Regions from separate parts of the Candidatus Accumulibacter propinquus genome, predicted to be linked through region 3. Evidence: riboswitches for the same ligand, from Rfam matches in the RefSeq annotation. Region 3 holds a riboswitch; each other region holds the start of a gene.

Region 1 (5,971 bases), on a different contig from region 3:
GACTGGCCAGGCCAGCGTTTTGGCGCTTTGCGGTAGCGTGCTGTTCGTCGTCCACCCCGCCCATGTCGAGGCGGCGGCCTGGGTCGCTTCCCGCAAGGACCTCATGGCCGGTGCCATTGGTTTTCTGGCGGCAGCGACACTCGCCCGTGGCCTGCGAACCGGATGGCCCTACAGGTACGGGTTGTCTGCAGCAGTGCTGCTGCTGTTGGCCTGTTTCAGCAAGGCCGCAGGGATGGCCCAGGTGCTTTTCTTGACGACGCTGATTGTCGCAGCCTGGCGACAGGATCCAGAGGTTGCCACAGAGAGGAAAATCGCGACCCTGATGCTACTATGGGTGGTTGTTGTCTTCGCCGCGATCGTGCATATGAAGGTCGCCGAGACAACCGGCATCCGCATCGAGAACCACCCCGGCGGAATGGCCGTGTTCGACCGCGCGTCGAGAATATTCAGCATGCTGGGTGGCCTGCTGCTACTTCCCCATCCCATGGGGCTCTACCACGATGTGTATCGGATGGGCGAATGGCACTGGCTGACTTCCATGGCCGGAGTGCTGCTGACACTGCTGGCTCTTGCTGTCCTCTGCGTGCGGCGTGTACTGTGGCCTCTCGGCGTCGTGCTGGCCGTCGTGCCCTGGGCTGTCTACCTGCAGCTGATACCCTTCACCACCTGGTCGATGGCCAGCGAACGTTTCCTGTTCGTTTCGGTTGGTGGCCTCGCCATCGTACTGGTCGATGTCATGGGTTGTCTGGCGCAGCCGCGCAGAATCATCGCCCTGCTGTTGATGATAAGCGTGCCGATGGCGCTGATCACCTGGAAGCGTGTAGGCGAATGGGAGCTCGGGACGACGCTGCGCGCCCTGGAGTATGAGCGACAACCCGAATTCCACAACGCCATACGAGATCAGATTTTGCCTGTCCTGTTATCGAAACAACGCTATCTGGAAGCGGAAACACTTGCCAGGCGAGTTCACCGCGGCTACGGGGCTGCTGCTTTGCTTGCACTGGTACACGCTGAAAGCGCTTTCACTGAGTGGGACAAGAGTCGTGCGGCGGGACCGCCGACCCCTGCATCCGGACTTACATACTGCTTGGCAATGACCTCCGTCCGCCACGCGTTGTCTGTAGGCTACGCGCAAATCCTGGGCGAACCCGATGTCTCCTACAATAATCTGCTACGCTCCATTGAGCGACAGACAAAGATCCGTTTCGGGTATGCGCCCGGAATCTGTGGAGCGATTCCGGCCACCTGATCCGACAAAACCGCCAATCGAAGTTTTTCATCGGTTGCTTTTGATGCAGGTCAACAACAGTCATTGATTGTCGGTTAGTCTATCAAGAGAAGATAAGAGCAAACGGAGCGAGAGCCCCGGACGCAAAACCGCAGGCCCTAACTTGAAGTTTGGAAGGGTGGCTGGGTTGCCGTAGTCCATGCACGTTCGTGCTGGCGTCTGTCACTTTCCTTTGCACCATCTTCCGAATGCCCATTCCTTGGGATTGTTCGGCTTGGCACCATGGCAGGAATTGTGAAGTCATCGACACTCCGGATATCTGAAGCAGGCATGTGTAACTTGAGCATTGGATTTGATTCGCCTATCAATCACCCTTAGAGGAGCCAAATAATAATGACAACCTATAACTTCAGCACCTTGACCAATGGTCAAACCATCACCTTCAATCCGGACGTCGACTACCTGATCTTTGACTCGCCCCTCTACCTGACGAACGAACTGCGAATCAACGAGACCGTTACCGGCCTGACCCTGGGCTATTCGGCCTTGAGCGGACCGCCGTCGCTGCCCGCCAAGACGGTAACCCTGACCGGGATGACGCTTTGGAAGCTCACCGGAGGTCCTTTGGGGAATACGGCGGCGCATGTCCAGTTCCAGAATGGTGGCCTGCTGCTCGTCGGCGACAACAGCACCGCGCACGACGACGATCTCTCGAACTTCCTGGTGGGTAGTATCAACAATGACATGTTGTTCGGGTTGGGAGGCAATGACACGCTCAATGGCGGCGCCGGCAGTGACGTGATGGTCGGCGGCGACGGCAACGACACCTACGTCGTGGACAATCTCGGCGATGTCGTCAGCGAAGCCGCGACCGCCCTGGGTGGGATCGACGCGGTACAGGCGAGTATCAGCCACACGCTGGCTACCGGTGTCGAAAACCTGCAACTGCTGACCACTTCCAGCATCAATGGCACCGGCAACACCCTGGCCAACCGCCTGACCGGCAATGCCGGCAACAACCTCCTCGATGGCATGGCCGGCGCCGACACCATGACCGGCGGCGACGGCAACGACACCTATATCGTCGAGAGCTCTGGCGACACGGTCATCGAGACCAACAACAGCGCCACCCAGATCGACACCGTGCGGACCTTCATCAGCTACACGCTGGGAGCGAACGTCGAGAACCTTGAAATCGTTGGGACAGCCACAACCCCACCGATCATCAGCGCTATCGGCAACACGCTGGCCAACACGCTTACCGGCAACTTCCGCGACAACTTCCTCGACGGCAGGACCGGCGCCGACACCATGATCGGTGGCGACGGCGACGATACCTACGTCGTGGACGACGTAGGCGACACGGTCAGCGAAGCCAGCTCCAGCTTCACCCAGGTCGATACGGTGCAATCCTTCATCGGTAATTACACGCTGACGGCGAACGTCGAAAACCTCAGACTGATGGGTTCGGCCAACCTCAACGGCACGGGCAACGCAATCGACAACCAGATCTTCGCCAACAGCGGCGACAACATCCTCGACGGCGGTGGCAACCCGGTCAGCGGCGGCGGCAACCCCGTCGCCTACCTGTACGGCAGCATCAGCGCCGGCGTCACCCATTTCGGTCTGATCCAGGGTGGGGGAGACACCGCGTCCTACCTTTACGGTGCCACGAGCGGGGTCACCGTCAGTCTGGCCGTCGTCGGCCCTCAGGATACCGAAGGTTCCGGCATCGATACGCTGAGCAACTTCGAGAACCTGGTCGGCAGCGCCTACGATGATAACCTGACCGGTAATGCCGGCAACAATGTGCTGGTGGGCGGCTATGGCGGAGGAGACATGCTGACCGGGGGCGACGGAAACGACACCTATATCGTCGTCGGTAGCGAAACGGTCATCGAGACCAATGCCGCCACTTCGCAGATCGATACCGTACTCTCGGTCGTCAATTACCGGCTCGGCGCCAACGTCGAGAACCTGACGCTGATGGACTACACCGTCTTCGGCACCCTCATCTCTGGCTCTGGCGGCTCCCCGGCGATCAACGGCACCGGCAACGCACTCAACAACGTCCTCAAGGGTAATGCGGCGGCCAACGTCCTCGACGGGAGAACCGGCGTCGACAGCATGACCGGCGGTGGCGGCAACGACACCTACATCGTCGAGAATCTTGCCGACGTGGTCGACGAAACCCTTAGCGGAGGGATCGACACTGTCAAGGCGCTGGTCAACTATACGCTGGGGACGAACGTCGAGAACCTGCAACTGATGGGAACGGCGGGTCTCTCCGGTACCGGCAACACACTCGACAATATCATCTGGGCCAACCGTGGCGCGAACCTGCTCGATGGCGGTGCTGGTGGCGACACGCTCTCCTACGAGTTCGGCGCCAGCGCCGGCGTCACCGTCGATCTGGGCCTCGCCACTGCCCAGAACACCGTCGGTTCGGGTCTCGATACGCTGATCAACTTCGAGAATCTGACCGGCAGCAGCTTCGGCGATCTCCTCTCCGGCAACGCCAACAAAAACATCCTCGACGGCGGGCTCGGCAGCGACACCGTTTCCTACGCGTCCGCCACGGCGATGGTCAAGGTCAACCTCGGCGGTCTGACGACGACCGGCACCGGCACGATCGGTGCTGTCATCGACACCCTGCTCAACTTCGAAAACGTCACCGGGAGCAATTTCAACGACATTCTCATCGGCACCGTCGGCAACAACGTCTTCAATGGTGGCAGTGGTGGCCTGGACACCGTCTCGTACGAGTACATTCTCGCCACGAGTGGCCTCTCGCCGATCGGCGTCATCGTCAACCTGAGCCTGACGACGGCCCAGAATACAGGGGTCAGCGGATTCGACACGCTGCTCGGCATCGAGAACCTGACCGGCAGCTCCCTGAACGACACCCTCACCGGCAATGCCTTCGACAACGTCATCAACGGTCTGAGCGGCGCAGACCTCATGACCGGCGGCGACGGAAACGACACCTTTGTGGTGGATGACGTTGACGACAAGGCCATCGAAACCAATGCCGCGCTGACCCAGAGTGACACCGTCCTGGCCGGCGTCGACTACACTTTGTCGAACTACGTCGAGGTGCTGCAGCTCACCGGCACGGCGAACCTCAACGGCACCGGCAACACCCAGGCCAATAGTCTCATCGGCAACTCGGGCAACAACATCCTCGACGGCAAGGGCGGCGCCGACACCATGAGCGGCGGCGATGGTAACGACCTCTATGTCGTCGACCACGCCGGCGACGTGGTCAGTGAAAGCAACACCCTCGCCACCCAGATCGATACCGTCCAGTTCGACCCGCTCGACCTGGCGTTGACCGCCTACACCCTGACGACCAATGTCGAAAACCTGCAACTCATGGGTACACGCCATATCAATGGCACGGGCAACAATTCGAACAACATTCTCTATGCCAACGCCGGCAACAACGTGCTCAATGGGGGTCTGGGAACGGATACGGTGTCTTACCAGTTCATCAGCTCTGGTCCGGTCAAGGTCAATTTGAGCCTGAGCACCGCCCAGAACACGATCAACGCCGGTAGCGATACCTTGATCAACATTGAGAACCTGACGGGAACCTCCTTCGGTGACACCCTCACCGGCGATGCCAACACCAACCGCCTCGATGGAGCAGTCGGCAGCGACACGCTGACCGGCGGCGACGGTAATGACATCTATGTCGTGGACGACGCCGGCGATCAGGTCATCGAAACCTCGGCCAGCGGCGGCACCGACCTCGTCGAAACGAGTGTGAGCTATACGCTGACCAGCAATGTCGAGAATCTGCTGCTCACCGGTGTCGCTTACCTTGACGGCACCGGCAACACGCTGGCCAACAGCCTCACGGGCAATTCCGGCAACAACACGCTCAACGGTCTGGCGGGAGCCGACACCATGGCTGGCGGCGGCGGCAACGACCTCTACCTCGTGGACCATGCCGGCGATGTGATCACCGAATCAAGCGGGACCGGGACCGGGATCGACAGCGTCAAATCCAGCGTGACCTACATCCTGGGCGCCAACGTGGAAAACCTGGAGCTCGTCGGCAGCGCCGCCATCAATGCCACCGGCAACACACTGGCCAACGCTCTCACCGGCAATTCCGGCAATAACGTGCTCGATGGTCTGAGCGGTGCCGATACGATGACCGGTGGCGACGGCAATGACGTCTATACCGTCGACAATGCTGCCGATCAGGTGATCGAAACCAACAACAGCCTCACCCAGATCGATACCGTCGAAACGAGCATTACTTACACCCTGGGCGCCAACGTCGAAAATCTGAAACTCACCGGCACTGCGTCGATCAACGGGACCGGCAATACGCTCGACAATGTCATCTCGGCCAATGCGCTCAACAACGTGCTGAATGGGGGTATTGGTATCGACACGGTTTCGTATCAGTTCGCCACGAGCACCGGGGTGACGGTCAATCTCGCTTTGACTTCGGCGCAGACCACCGGCGGCTCCGGTTCCGACACCATCCTGAACTTCGAGAACCTCACCGGCAGCAACTTCAACGACACCCTGACGGGCAGCCTGTCTGCCAACAAGCTGGATGGTGGTCTCGGCAACGACCTGCTCAATGGTGGCTTGGACAACGACATTCTGACTGGTGGGCTGGGGAGCGACATCATTCGCTTCGACACACTGCTCAATGCCAGCACCAACCGAGACACGATCACCGACTTCAACGTCGTCGACGATACCATTCAACTGGAAAAC
Region 2 (5,971 bases), on a different contig from region 3:
CGCCAGCGCTTCCCTCCACGCCAACGTCTGCTCGACTTCGCCAGCTGCGGTTGGAGCCAGCCTCGCCAGAACGCGATCAACCCGCAAGTAGGGAAAACCCGGCACACGTGGCTCCTGCGCATCACGCGTGCCGATCGTATCGATCAATGCGTCACTGGCCTGAAACCGCCGAGCACATTCACCCAGCGCGTCTTCACGCTGCAGCGTCTGGGTGACCGGAGCGTGCGCATAGGGGTCGACGCTGGCGCAACCGGGCAACACGCAGCATGCCACCACCAGGCCCAGTGAAAGTCTCATCCGGCATCCTCCCCAACCGCGAGCCACGCCTGACGTCGTGCGATCTCGCGCAGCATCGCCTCGAACTGCTCGCGCATCGTGCGCCGGATCGCGCTGACGCCAAAAAGTCGCCTCCCCACTGGCGGCAGTGGCGCTGCCAGTTCGAACTGTGCATCGTAGTCGAGGCGCACGCTCGAACGCTTTGGCGAAGGTAAGGGCGTCAGCGTGTTGCGGCCGCTGAAGCTGCGCAGCGTTGACTCACCGGCGGCAACACTTCCGGACTCCAGTCGTGACCAGAGTTACGCAGCCTTCAGTTTTTGCAGTGCGCGGTTAACGGCGCGATCGAACATCGGTTCCGGCGGCATGAGGATCGCTTCACCGCGCTCGATCTGGAGCGCCAGGGCATTCGGGGTCACCGATATCGCACGCGGCGACTGCGAGGTAGTGAATAGCAGAATGCCTCGCTGCGGGCTAATCCACGATAGGCGATAACGCAAGGGTCCGGATTCCGGATTCGCAAATTCGACCCAATCGCCACGCTGCAGGCTTCCCACCAGCGACAGTACGTCTGCCCTGTCTCGCGAAGGGGGTAGTTCATTGGCCCCGGCCAGTGAAATTCGTTCGATCTGCGTTTCGCCGCGCACGACCTGCTCGCGGGCAAGGCTGACCGGCACGGGCTCTGCCACCGGCAACACCGGCCGTGGAGTGACGATTGGCGGTGCCGTACCCCGCAGGACCGCGGCATGCACACTGAAGAGCGCATCGATCAGGGCCAGGCGGCGATCATCTGCCATCTCCAGGCGGCCAAGCCCGTTGCAGATGCGGCGAACCAGGGTCGGCAAGCGGGCCGCCAGCCGCTTCCGGCTTGGCACATCCGACGGGATGTCGACGCTCGCCACCAGTTCACTGACCGTGTCCATGGCTGCCTCCCAGGCGGCATTGTCACCGTCCATAGAGTGCCGAACGAGGAGTTTGCGCCATTCGTTGTCCAGCAGATCAGTCACCGCCGATGGCAGTGGCATCGCCAGCCAGCCGACGAGGGCGTGATCGGCTGCCGCAGCCGCGAGTTCGTAGCGCTCCTGTTCGGCAACCAGTGGCGCCGCGTTGACGGCGTGGGCATCGGCTGCAGCCTCCTGGCTTTCAAGGAATGCCTCCAGTTCGATGCACAGCGTATCGAACAATTCGGTATCCTGACTGAACTCGTTCTGCAGCCGTTCGACGATTTCCGCGACCCGCGCGTACAAGGGATTATCGTGACCCGCTTGCGGGCCGCAACGCACCGCCGCTCGCGAAATCCCGTCCAGCAGGCGCCGCGCCGGATGCGACTTGCTCGAAAAGAAAGTCTTGTCCAACATGGCGACCTTCAGCACCGGAATCTGCATGCGCGCAACCAGGGCCTTGATCGGGTCGGCGACAGAAGCGTCGTCGAAGATGAAGTCAAAGAGGGTGGCAACGATATCCACGGTGACGGAATGCAGATAGTCGAGGTTCTGGCCTGCGTCACTGCTATGGAACTGCCGCAAGACGTTGTCCATCAATGCCGCGGCCGTTTGCACCGGCACCGCCCTCTGCAGGGTATCCAGAGAGGCCATGACCTGCTCCATGGCAACGGCCATGCCGGCGGGCGACGCACCGCCCATGGACACGCCGGTGGAAGGGCCACAGCCAGCGCCAGCGCCGCCCGTCCCTGCGGACACTTGCTGCGGGCGCACGAGTTCCTGCAGCAAAGCAAAGAGGTCGGCAGATTCGGCAGGCTTGCCGGGGTCAGTCGCGTTGCGCGGTTGGTTTGGTGACGGGGAGCAGGTTCGGGAAAGCTGTGGCAGCACACCACGGCCAATCAAGAAAGCATTCAAATCGTCAATGGTCGGGCCAAAGACATCGACGGCGTGGCGCTCCATGAGTTGCAGGATTTCCAGCTTCGCCTTGCCGACCAACCCGGCATCCTCGAATGCACCGCCCAGCGATTCGGCGATGAGATGTTCTATGGGCAGGCTGCCTTCCGGTTCTCCAGACAAGAACGCCAGCCGGCGCCCAATGGCAAACAGCCCCTCGTCACACTGACTACGAAGGCTGCCAGCGATGGCCTTGACGACCAGTTCCTCGTCCATGGCGCCAAAGTCAACCAATTGCAGTTCTTGTGGAGGGCTGCTGGCAGCACCACGTCTGCCCTTGTTCGAAGCACGGCATGCCTGCGTGAAGAGTGCTGACCACTTGGCGAGCAAAGCGCCTTCGAGCTGCGGCGCTTTGGCGTGAATCGCTTCTCCCGTGTGGTAGAACAGGACCCTTTGCGCGCGTCCGCAAGCGACGTCACCTTTGCTGAGCAGTTCCTCCTCGACTCGGGGCAGCACCGACCTGAAGGCGTCACGGAGCTTGCACCCCATGAGATCCCGTGCCTCTGTGAGGACACCGGGATGATCGACATCAACGAGCGCGCCACGAACCCCTTCAGGGAACCTGATCACGTTATTTGCTGGAACTGGGACTGCCATCACCGATTCTCCTTGCCGCTGGCGCTGAAAAAACACGCACTGCCAAACCGCTAAATGTGGCGGGTTGGCGCAAGGTCACTGTCTCGGAGCGGCAGTTTGGCCCCTCAGGGCACCGACGGGCTTCTGGTCAAGGATGCAGCGCTGTTCATGGTCCTGATGCTGCATCTGTTCGCCTGGCGGTCCCGCCGTCCTAGAAAGCGGCGACAACTCCGTTTTCTGTAGACCGGTGACTTTGCGTCCCCGCCTTTCGACGGGTTTGCCTTTTTCAGTAAGACTAGCTGTTTAGAATCTACACCAATAGTCTCAATAGTGCAAGGCGCTTATCAGCGACTCCATCTCCTCGCCAGATTTTTCGAGTATCTCGGCCAGAAGGGGTGCCGCCTGGACGTCTCCCGCCACGTCCTCAGCGTCCGGACTGTGCAGCGGCGAAGGGATCGGCGTCAGGCGGTGCGCCAATGAAAGGACATCACTCAGGTCAACGGGTGGAAAACTGCCTGACCTCGGCTCCCAGAGCATTTCCACCGCTTCGACAACTTCTTGCGGTACAGCCAGCGCTTTCAGCACAGCCTGGCCGATCAACCTGTCGACTTCCGGCGACAGTATGCTGCCAGCCACGAATAGGTCGGGATGCAGTTCGGTGCGTGAGATCAGAAAAAAGCCCCCCACCTCGTGGACCATCCCGGCAAACAGCGCCACATCAGCCAAAGGGCGCAGAAAGCGCCGCGCCAGCACATGGGCCAGCGCGGCCACATGTGCGGTGTGCTCCCAGAGCCGCTCCGAAAGTGCGCGGCAGTCCGGCGAGCGCAAGCCGCTGGTCATCTGACGCATCACAACCGCCGTGGCCAGGGTGCGCACGAAGCGGGTTCCCAGCCGGGTTACGGCACTTTGCACGTCGGCTACATGCTGCCCCCAGCGGTTGAACGCCACCGAATTAGCTAACGCCACCACCCGTGCGGCCAACAGAGGTTCCGCCAGGACAAGCTGCGCGACCTGGCCCAGATGCAAATCCGGATCATCAAGGGCAAGACGCACCCGGAAGGCGACATCGGCGTGGGTGGGGAAAGCGACCTCACCGCGCCCGACTTCCGCGATGACCTGGTCCAGAGCGCTCATGGTGGGGAAACCTCTCGGTCGGAACCAAAAGCGCACATTACATCAGCTGACTGTTCCTTGTCATCCCGCAGGCAATGGGTACCATAGCCTTGTTAACATTTGCCGGCAACTCGGCAACATGCCAAGTTGCCGGCAAACCATCGGCAGCCAGCGCTTGCAGTCGAGACCGCGTTGTCCTACGGGTTCACGGCTTTCTTGACGGCGTCCCGAGCGTCACTGGCGTTCTCTTTCAGGTCGCCGAGATGTTGTTGCAGCTTGCCTTCAACCTGATTTTTGACACCCTTTGCCTGCTGCTCCGTGCTACCGGTCAACTTGCCGACCTGTTCCTGAATCGTCCCACCGAGGTCTTTTGCTGCGCCCTTGACTTGATCCTTGTTCATGATGAACTCCTAGCTTGGTTGGTACCGCTGATACACAAGCCGGACTCGGCTCGTGCTCTGAAGCCCACGAATCATTTCGTCGTGGCCAAGTACCAAGGCTAATGAAAAGCGCTGGCAGGCTCTGTGCGCTGACCAACATACGGGTTTGCACCAGTGGCAGGCGATCGGCCCCGGCCTGTATCAAAGAACAGTTGTCGGTCACCGGCGGATGCCTTTAAGCCCTTGAAAGGACAAACATTGCGGCTCACAGACGCGGTCTGCACGCCGCTGCTTCAGTCACCGCCACCGCCGCCGCACCCTCCCCCGCCACAACCGTCGCCGCCTGACCCGCCGCCGTCGCTGTCTCCGCCACAGCCGCTGCTCCCGCCACAGCCACCCCCGCAACTGATGTGGCCGGCGCAATAACCCGTGCCGTCGCGGGTTGCGGCCAGGCAGTCGAGCTGATAGACAAAACCCCCGGTGATCCCGAGCAGGCCATCAAGCGCAAAAAGCATCGGCAGCGACTGCGGCGCTTTCGGATCGATCCCATCGCGTCTGCACGCAAGCCGCCAAGCGCGCTTGATTCCATCCTGCGCGTCGGTCGGCGCACGCATCGCTTCAGCCGGCGTGTGGTGCAGAAAGCGCCCCAGCCCACGCTCGCAGAATTGCTGATACTGGCGGGTAAACAGAATGAACTCGTGCCAGGCGTCATCGACCACCTGTGATGGCATAGCCACCAGCCGATTCCTGGCCTCCCGGCACAGCTGGAAGTATTCGCGCAAGCCGTCAAAGACCAACACCCGCTGCGCTTCGTCCAGTTCGGGCCGCCGTGCCGCCAGACGTCGATCGAGAAACTTCGCGTAGGGATAAGCGTCAATGAACGTGGAGCGCTGCCTGAGCAACGAGCGCCACCAGTAGATCGCTGCGGCGATCAGGGCGACGAACAACAACACGACCATCAGCTTCATCTAGAGTGCCCGCGCCATCAAAGTGTACTGAAACACAGGTACTTGATTTCCAGATACTCGTCCAGCCCATGCCTGGAGCCCTCGCGGCCGATTCCCGACTGCTTGACACCCCCGAAGGGGGCCACTTCATTCGAGATCAGGCCGGTGTTAACGCCGATCATGCCGTACTCGAGTGCTTCACCAACGCGCAGGCAGCGCGCGATATCGCGGCTGTAGAAGTATGCTGCCAGACCGAACTCGGTGTCGTTGGCCATCCCGACGGCCTCTGCCTCGCTCGAAAACCGGAAGACCGGCGCCACTGGCCCGAAAGTCTCTTCGCGCGCCAGCAGCATCTCCGGCTTGACGTCAGCGAGAACCGTTGGCGTGAAGAACGTGCCGCCGCGCTCGTGCCGGTGGCCACCGGTGACCACGCGCGCGCCCCCGGCAACGGCGTCGGCGATATGCGCTTCGACCTTGGCCAGCGCCGCCGCGTCGATCAGCGGCCCCTGAGCGACGCCTTCGTCGTTCCCTGGCCCCACCTTCAGCGACTCTACGCGCCTGGCCAATTGCTCGACGAAGCGATCGTAGACTCGGTCCTGAACCAGCAGCCGGTTGGCACAGACGCAGGTCTGTCCGGTGTTGCGATACTTGGCGATGATGGCGCCTTCGACTGCGGCCGCAATATCCGCATCGTCGAAGACGATGAACGGCGCGTTCCCGCCAAGCTCAAGCGAAAGCTTCTTGATCGTCGGTGCGCACTGCGCCATGAGCAGACGACCAATCTCGG
Region 3 (5,971 bases):
CATCCAGGGTGCTGTTGAGGCCTTCGATGATGGCCCGGAATTCGCCCTGGTGCGCGGCCGCATCGGCGCGCGCCGCCAGGTTGCCTTGCGCCGCCGCCGCCGACAGGGCGCGGGCATCGCCGATCATCGCCCGCACCGCTTCCTGAACCAGCATCACCGCCCGGAACACGGCGCCGGCTTCATCGCGCCCGGCGGTGTCGAGCTTGAACGCGAAGTCGCCGGCGGCCATGCGTTTGGAGACGTCGACGACCGCGTTGAGCGGCACCGAAATCGAGCGCGAGATCGCCCAGCCCAGGGCAGTCAGCAGCGCCAGCAGCGCCAGGGAAATCGAGCCCAGCTGGATCAGGACGCGACGGAAGACGGCATCGACGTCGTCGATGTAGATGCCGGTGCCGATCACCAGATTCCACGGCGCAAACAGCGCGGCGTAGCCGATCTTCGGCGACGCCGACTGCAGGCCCGGTTTGGGGAAGTCGTACTGGACATAGCCGCCGCCGGCCTTGGCCGCGGTGATCAACTCCCGGATCAGGTACTTGCCGTTCGCGTCCTTGAGATCGATCTTGTTGGTGCCTTCGAAGTCGCGGCTGGCCGGGCTCAGGTAGTAGTTGCCTTCGGGGTCGAAGCCGAACAGGTAGTTGCCGCCTTCGTAGCGCATGTGGCGCAGGGCTTCGAGCGCGGTGTTGCGGGCGTCCTTTTCGCTGAGCTTGCCGCTCGCCGAGAGTTGCTGGTAGTGGTCGAGCACGCCGGTGCCGGCTTCGACCAGGCTCTTGATCCGTTGCTTGCGGTCTTCCATCATGCTGTCGCGGATGGTGACCAGCGACACGATACAGAAGAGGATCAGGCCGATGGCCGTGACCCCTCCCCAGATGAGGTTGCGTTTGCCGACCGTGATCGAACGTAATCCGTTCATGTGCTACTCCCTGTTGAATCGTCTGAAATCGCTGTCCGGGCGTCGATGGCGCCGGTGTCTGGTCCTTGCGCGGCGCCGCCTGGCGGGGGCGTCGCCAGGCGGCGCGGTCGTCGGCCGGCGGCGACGCAATGTCGGACCAGGGCCGGGACGTCGAGAATCATGCCGACTTCGCCGTTGCCGATGATGGTGCACCCCGAGACGGCCGGCGCACCGGCGAACAGGGGGCCGAGCGGTTTGATCACGGTCTGGCATTGGCCGTGGATGCGATCGACGACCAGGCCGGCCTGGCGGTGGCCGTATCGGACGACGATGACGCGCGGGCGGGGGTGTTGCGGCCCCGGTTCGTCGAAGAGCTGGCGCAGGCGAACGAAGGGCAGGACCTGGTCGCGCAGTTCGAGGTATTGGCGTTCGCCGACTTCGGGGGGGAGTTCGAGGCACTCGACGACCATGTCGAGCGGGATGATGAAGTGCGAGCCGCCGACGCCGACGTGGAAGCCGTCGATGATCGCCAGCGTCAGCGGCAGGCACAGGCGCATGGTGGTGCTCTGCCCCGGTACGGAATCGATGTCGATCGTCCCCCGCAGGGCTTCGATGTTGCTGCGTACGACGTCCATGCCGACGCCGCGGCCGGAGAGCTCGGTGACTTTTTCGGCGGTGGAGAAGCCCGGGGCGAGGATCAGCCGATAGACTTCCTGGTCGGTCGGTTGGGCGTCGGGGGGGAGCAGGCCTTTCTGGATCGCGGTCTGGCGGATGCGTTCGCGGTCGAGGCCGCCGCCGTCGTCGCTGACTTCGATGGTGATGCTGCCGGACTCGTGGTAGGCGTGGAGTGCGACGGTGCCGCGTGCGGGTTTGCCGCGGGCCTGGCGCGTTTCGGCGGTCTCGATGCCGTGGTCGATGGCGTTGCGCACCAGGTGCATCAGGGGGTCGCCGATCCGGTCGACCATCGATTTGTCGAGTTCGGTTTCGGCGCCGCGGATGGCGAGTTCGATGTCCTTGCCCAATTCCCGGGAGAGGTCGCGAACGACGCGCGGAAAGCGGGCGAAGACTTCGCCGATGGCGACCATGCGCAGGCGCAGGGTCATGTCGCGGATGTCCTGGACGAGCGAGAGCAGGGTTTCGGCCGATTCCTGGAGGTCGGGCCGTTGCAGGCGGCTGACCTGCAGGTGGGTGCCGACGCCGGCGATGACCAGTTCGCCGACGCGGTCGATCAGGGCGTCCAGGCGGTCTGCGGGGACTTTGACGAGGCGCGCGTCGCTGCTGCGCCTGGCTTCGGCGCGCTGTTGTTTGTCGGCCGCGGCGGGACAGGCGCCGCTTGTTCGACGAGGATCTCGCCGAGGCGCCGCGGGGCCTGGTGTGGCTGCGCGGCCAGTGCGGTGGTCAGTTCGTGGGCGGTGATCGATCCGCAGGCGACGAGCATTTCGCCGATGCGTTCGACGTCGTCGTGGTGGTGGGCTTCGATGAGCGCGAGGTACTCGGCAATCTGGCTCTGCGGGGGGAGGATGTGGATCTGCGAGCCTTCCCGGAGGAAATCGAAGACGCCTTCGATTTCGGCCTTGCTGGCCTGGCTGGCGAGGGCGATTTCGAATCCGAGGTGGCAGAGTTCGGGATCTGCGGCGGCGAACTCGGGCAGGCCGCTGGTGAGGGTTTCGACGTGCAGCAGTTGGCCGTACTGGCTCAGGTAGTGGATGAAGGCGAGCGGGTCCATGCCGTCCTGCAGGACCTGTTTGCCGGGGCGCAGCGAGATATGCCAGTGGTCGGCGCCGAACGCGCCGCCGCCGCTGGCGCTGACTTCGCCGGCGGGCGACGGGTCGGTGCCGACGCGGAGCGGGCCGGCGCCGTTGCCGAGGACGCTTTGCAGGCGGGCGAGCAGGGGGTCGCTGCCGGCGAGGGGGGCGGTGGTGTGTTCGGCGACGGCGGCGATCAGTTGGGCGATGTGGTCCTGGCAGTCGAGGAGCAGGCTGATCAGTTCGCTGTCGAACTGGAGTTGGCCGTTGCGCAGGCGGTCGAGGACGTTTTCGACGACGTGCGTGAAGCGGACGACGGCGTCGAGGCCGAACAGTCCGCCGGAGCCTTTGATGGTGTGCGCGCAGCGAAACAGGGCGTTGAGGTCGTCTTCGCGGCAGCGGCCGGCTTCGGCACGCAGCAGGATCGCTTCCATTTCGGCGAGGAGTTCGGCGGCCTCGTCCATGAAGGTGCCGAGGGCCTGGGCGAGGTCGGCGCTGAGGTCACTGGCGGTGTCGTTCATGGGGTGCGCGCGGCCGGTTCGCTGGCGGGGAGGTACAGGGGGTCGCCGAGCACGCTGCCGAGATGGGCGAGGTCGATCAGGCGCAGGACACTCGCGGGGTGGTTGATGAAGCGGACGTTCTTGCCGGGATGGCGTTTGGCGAGGAGCATCAGTTGCAGTCCGGCGGTGTCGATTTCGGTGATGCCGGCGAGGTCGACTTCGAGGTCGTCGGCGTTGCGCATGGCGTCGGCCAGTCCGGCCTTGGTTTCGGCGACGCTGTAGATGGTGAGTTCGCCGGTGAGGGTCAGCCGCGCGGTCTGGCCGTGGCGTGCGCGGGCGAGGCTCATCGCGGCTTCAGATCATCAACAGTCGGGATACCGCCGCGAGCATCTGCTGCGGCTGGAAGGGCTTGACCACCCAGGCTCTGGCGCCGGCTTCCTGGCCCGCTTTCTTTTTTTCTTCGTTGCCTTCGGTGGTGAGCATGATCACCGGCACGAACCGGTAGGCGGGCTGCTTCTTCATTTCCCTGACGAAGCTGATACCATCCAGGTTCGGCATGTTCACGTCGCTGATCACCAGGTGGATCTTCTGTCCACCCAGCTTGCTCAGCGCGTCCCGTCCGTCGCAGGCTTCGATTACTTCAAATCCGGCACCCTTCAGCGCCATCTTGACGACCTGCCGCATCGAGGCAGAGTCGTCAACAATCAGGATGGTCTTGCTCATCACGCGCTCCCGCTGATATGTTTGACACGGCGCGCCCGCAAGGGACCGGCCGCGCGCTCGCACGAGACGCACGCATGCAGACAGGGAGGCATTCGACGTCAGAACGAACGTCTTGCCATGAGGCAACCCAGCCACCCTCCTCGACTTCAGGTTAGGGCCTGCAGCTTTGCGTCCGGGGCTTTCGCCCCGTTTGCTATTCAACTCGTGCCGGAAGTATATGAGGAGAACCGACCGGCGATGTGCGACTTCCGTCACATTCCGATCGCGGACAGGGCTAGCTGGAGGCGCGACCAATTGCCGCAGCCCTCATCACCGCGACGCACAGGGCGTAGAATTCGGCGCTTCGATCACTGTCAGGCAATGCTGCAGCGCATGTTTCGGGTCCATCAGACGCACGCACCCGTTGTTCTTTCGTCCACGGCGAATCCGCTGCGGCGGCTGGTCACGCTGCGCCGGATCGAAGTGCTGACGCAGGCCGTAGTGCTGGTGCTCGCACTCGCGTGGCTGAAAATTCCCCTCGATGGGGTACCGATGATCGCCGCCATTGCCGTGCTCGCAGCCGTCAATCTCGTCACGCAATGGTGGATCGACAAGGGTGGCCCGCCCACCGCGAACGAGGTGTTCGCCCATATGGCGATCGATGTCGCGATCCTCGCCGTGCTGCTGTATTTTGCCGGCGGCCCGGCCAACCCTTTCGTCTCGCTGTTCCTGCTGCCGCCAACCCTGGCCGCGGCGATGCTGCCGGCCCGACACGCCTGGGCGATGGCGGGACTCACCCTCTTCGCCTACACTTTCCTGATGTTCTGGAACCTGCCACTACCACCACCGCAGGGTGACCTGGCGCAGTTCGACGCCCTGCTTGCCCGCGCTACCGGCGGCACCCACACACACGCCGCGCACGGCAGCGGCTTTGCGCTGCATGTTCTGGGGATGTGGCTCAACTTCGTGATCAGCCTCGGCGTCGTGGCCTTCTTCCTGACGCGCATGGCGGCGACGCTCAAGAACCGTGAGCGCGAACTCGCCGCTGCCCGCGAAGCGGCACTGCGCAACGAACAGATTCTCTCGCTCGGAACGCTCGCCGCCGGCGCGGCGCACCAGTTGGGCACGCCGCTGGCGACGATGGCCGTGGTGATCCACGAACTCGAACTGCAACACGGCGATGACGCCGAATTGCAGGAGGACCTGCTGCTGTTGCGAGAACAGGTCGACCGCTGCAAGCAAACGATCTCGCAGATCCTCGCATCGACTGGACAGGGCCGTGACGAAAGTCTGCGCTCGCTGGCACTCGACGACTATCTGCAGCGTCTGCTCGACGACTGGCAGGTCATCCGCCCGCATGCCCGGATCAGCGTTACGCTGCAAGGCGAGCAACCCCCCCCGCTGGTCACCGCCGAGCGCACGCTCGAACAGGCGCTCCTCAATCTGCTCGACAATGCCGCCGATGCGCACGCGGCGAACCCGGAAGCGCTCCGGTTTTCGGCGTCCTGGGACAGCGACAGCTGTCGCATCGAGATTTTCGATCGCGGCCCAGGGATCGGGGGAGAAGCGGCGCTGCGTCTTGGCCAGGCGTTTTTCAGCAGCAAGCGCGCGGCGCACGACCAGGCCGGCGGCATCGGCATCGGACTGTTTCTCAGCAACGCCACCATCGAGCGCTGCGGTGGCCAGGTTGAACTGTTCAACCGCAGTGACCCGCAGGGCGGCGCCTGCACCCGCGTCACCCTCCCCCTGAACCGCCTGAAAGCGTGATCAAGATGCCTGGACGAAACCCGCAAGCAGCCGATGACGAACGCTCGACGCTGCTCCTGGTCGACGACGACGACGCTTTCCGACGCGTTCTCGCGCGTGCGCTGGATCGACGCGGCTATGCCGTGAGCGTTGCCGCCACGGTCGCGGCAGCCATCGTCAAGGCACAGGCACAGTCGCCGGAGTACGCCGTCGTCGACCTCAGGATGCCCGGCCAGTCGGGGCTGGTATTGATCGAGAAACTGCTGGAACTCGACCCGAACACGCGCATCGTCATGCTCACCGGCTACGCCAGCATCGCCACCGCCATCGAGGCGATCAAGCTCGGCGCCGTCCACTACCTGGCCAAACCGTGCGACGCCGACGAAATC

Evidence for each region. Region 3 has a riboswitch for cyclic di-GMP ahead of AC15MQ_RS18940 (response regulator). Riboswitches for the same ligand answer to the same signal wherever they lie in the genome.
Region 1: it holds a riboswitch for cyclic di-GMP, as region 3 does, so the genes downstream of both, AC15MQ_RS03685 (beta strand repeat-containing protein) here and AC15MQ_RS18940 (response regulator) in region 3, are expected to answer to the same signal.
Region 2: it holds a riboswitch for cyclic di-GMP, as region 3 does, so the genes downstream of both, AC15MQ_RS14925 (DUF1631 family protein) here and AC15MQ_RS18940 (response regulator) in region 3, are expected to answer to the same signal.

Annotation. Positions count from the first base shown of each region.
Region 1 is NZ_JBSEHC010000002.1:249,587-255,557, reverse strand. Features, by position in the region: gene AC15MQ_RS03690 (hypothetical protein) at 1-1,249, shown strand, start outside; cyclic di-GMP riboswitch class I at 1,337-1,423, shown strand; gene AC15MQ_RS03685 (beta strand repeat-containing protein) at 1,622-5,971, shown strand, end outside.
Region 2 is NZ_JBSEHC010000003.1:1,976,903-1,982,873, reverse strand. Features, by position in the region: gene AC15MQ_RS14935 (hypothetical protein) at 1-297, opposite strand, end outside; gene AC15MQ_RS14930 (hypothetical protein) at 294-467, opposite strand; gene AC15MQ_RS14925 (DUF1631 family protein) at 576-2,657, opposite strand; gene AC15MQ_RS14920 (hypothetical protein) at 2,688-2,819, shown strand; cyclic di-GMP riboswitch class I at 2,938-3,036, opposite strand; gene AC15MQ_RS14915 (HDOD domain-containing protein) at 3,069-3,878, opposite strand; gene AC15MQ_RS14910 (CsbD family protein) at 4,055-4,258, opposite strand; gene AC15MQ_RS14905 (glycine-rich domain-containing protein) at 4,531-5,205, opposite strand; gene AC15MQ_RS14900 (NAD-dependent succinate-semialdehyde dehydrogenase) at 5,223-5,971, opposite strand, start outside.
Region 3 is NZ_JBSEHC010000006.1:137,070-143,040, reverse strand. Features, by position in the region: gene AC15MQ_RS18965 (methyl-accepting chemotaxis protein) at 1-910, opposite strand, end outside; gene AC15MQ_RS18960 (chemotaxis protein CheA) at 907-1,992, opposite strand; partial or broken gene AC15MQ_RS18955 (hypothetical protein) at 2,047-2,100, opposite strand; gene AC15MQ_RS18950 (Hpt domain-containing protein) at 2,118-3,155, opposite strand; gene AC15MQ_RS18945 (STAS domain-containing protein) at 3,152-3,481, opposite strand; gene AC15MQ_RS18940 (response regulator) at 3,489-3,857, opposite strand; cyclic di-GMP riboswitch class I at 3,976-4,062, opposite strand; gene AC15MQ_RS18935 (ATP-binding protein) at 4,230-5,603, shown strand; gene AC15MQ_RS18930 (response regulator transcription factor) at 5,609-5,971, shown strand, end outside.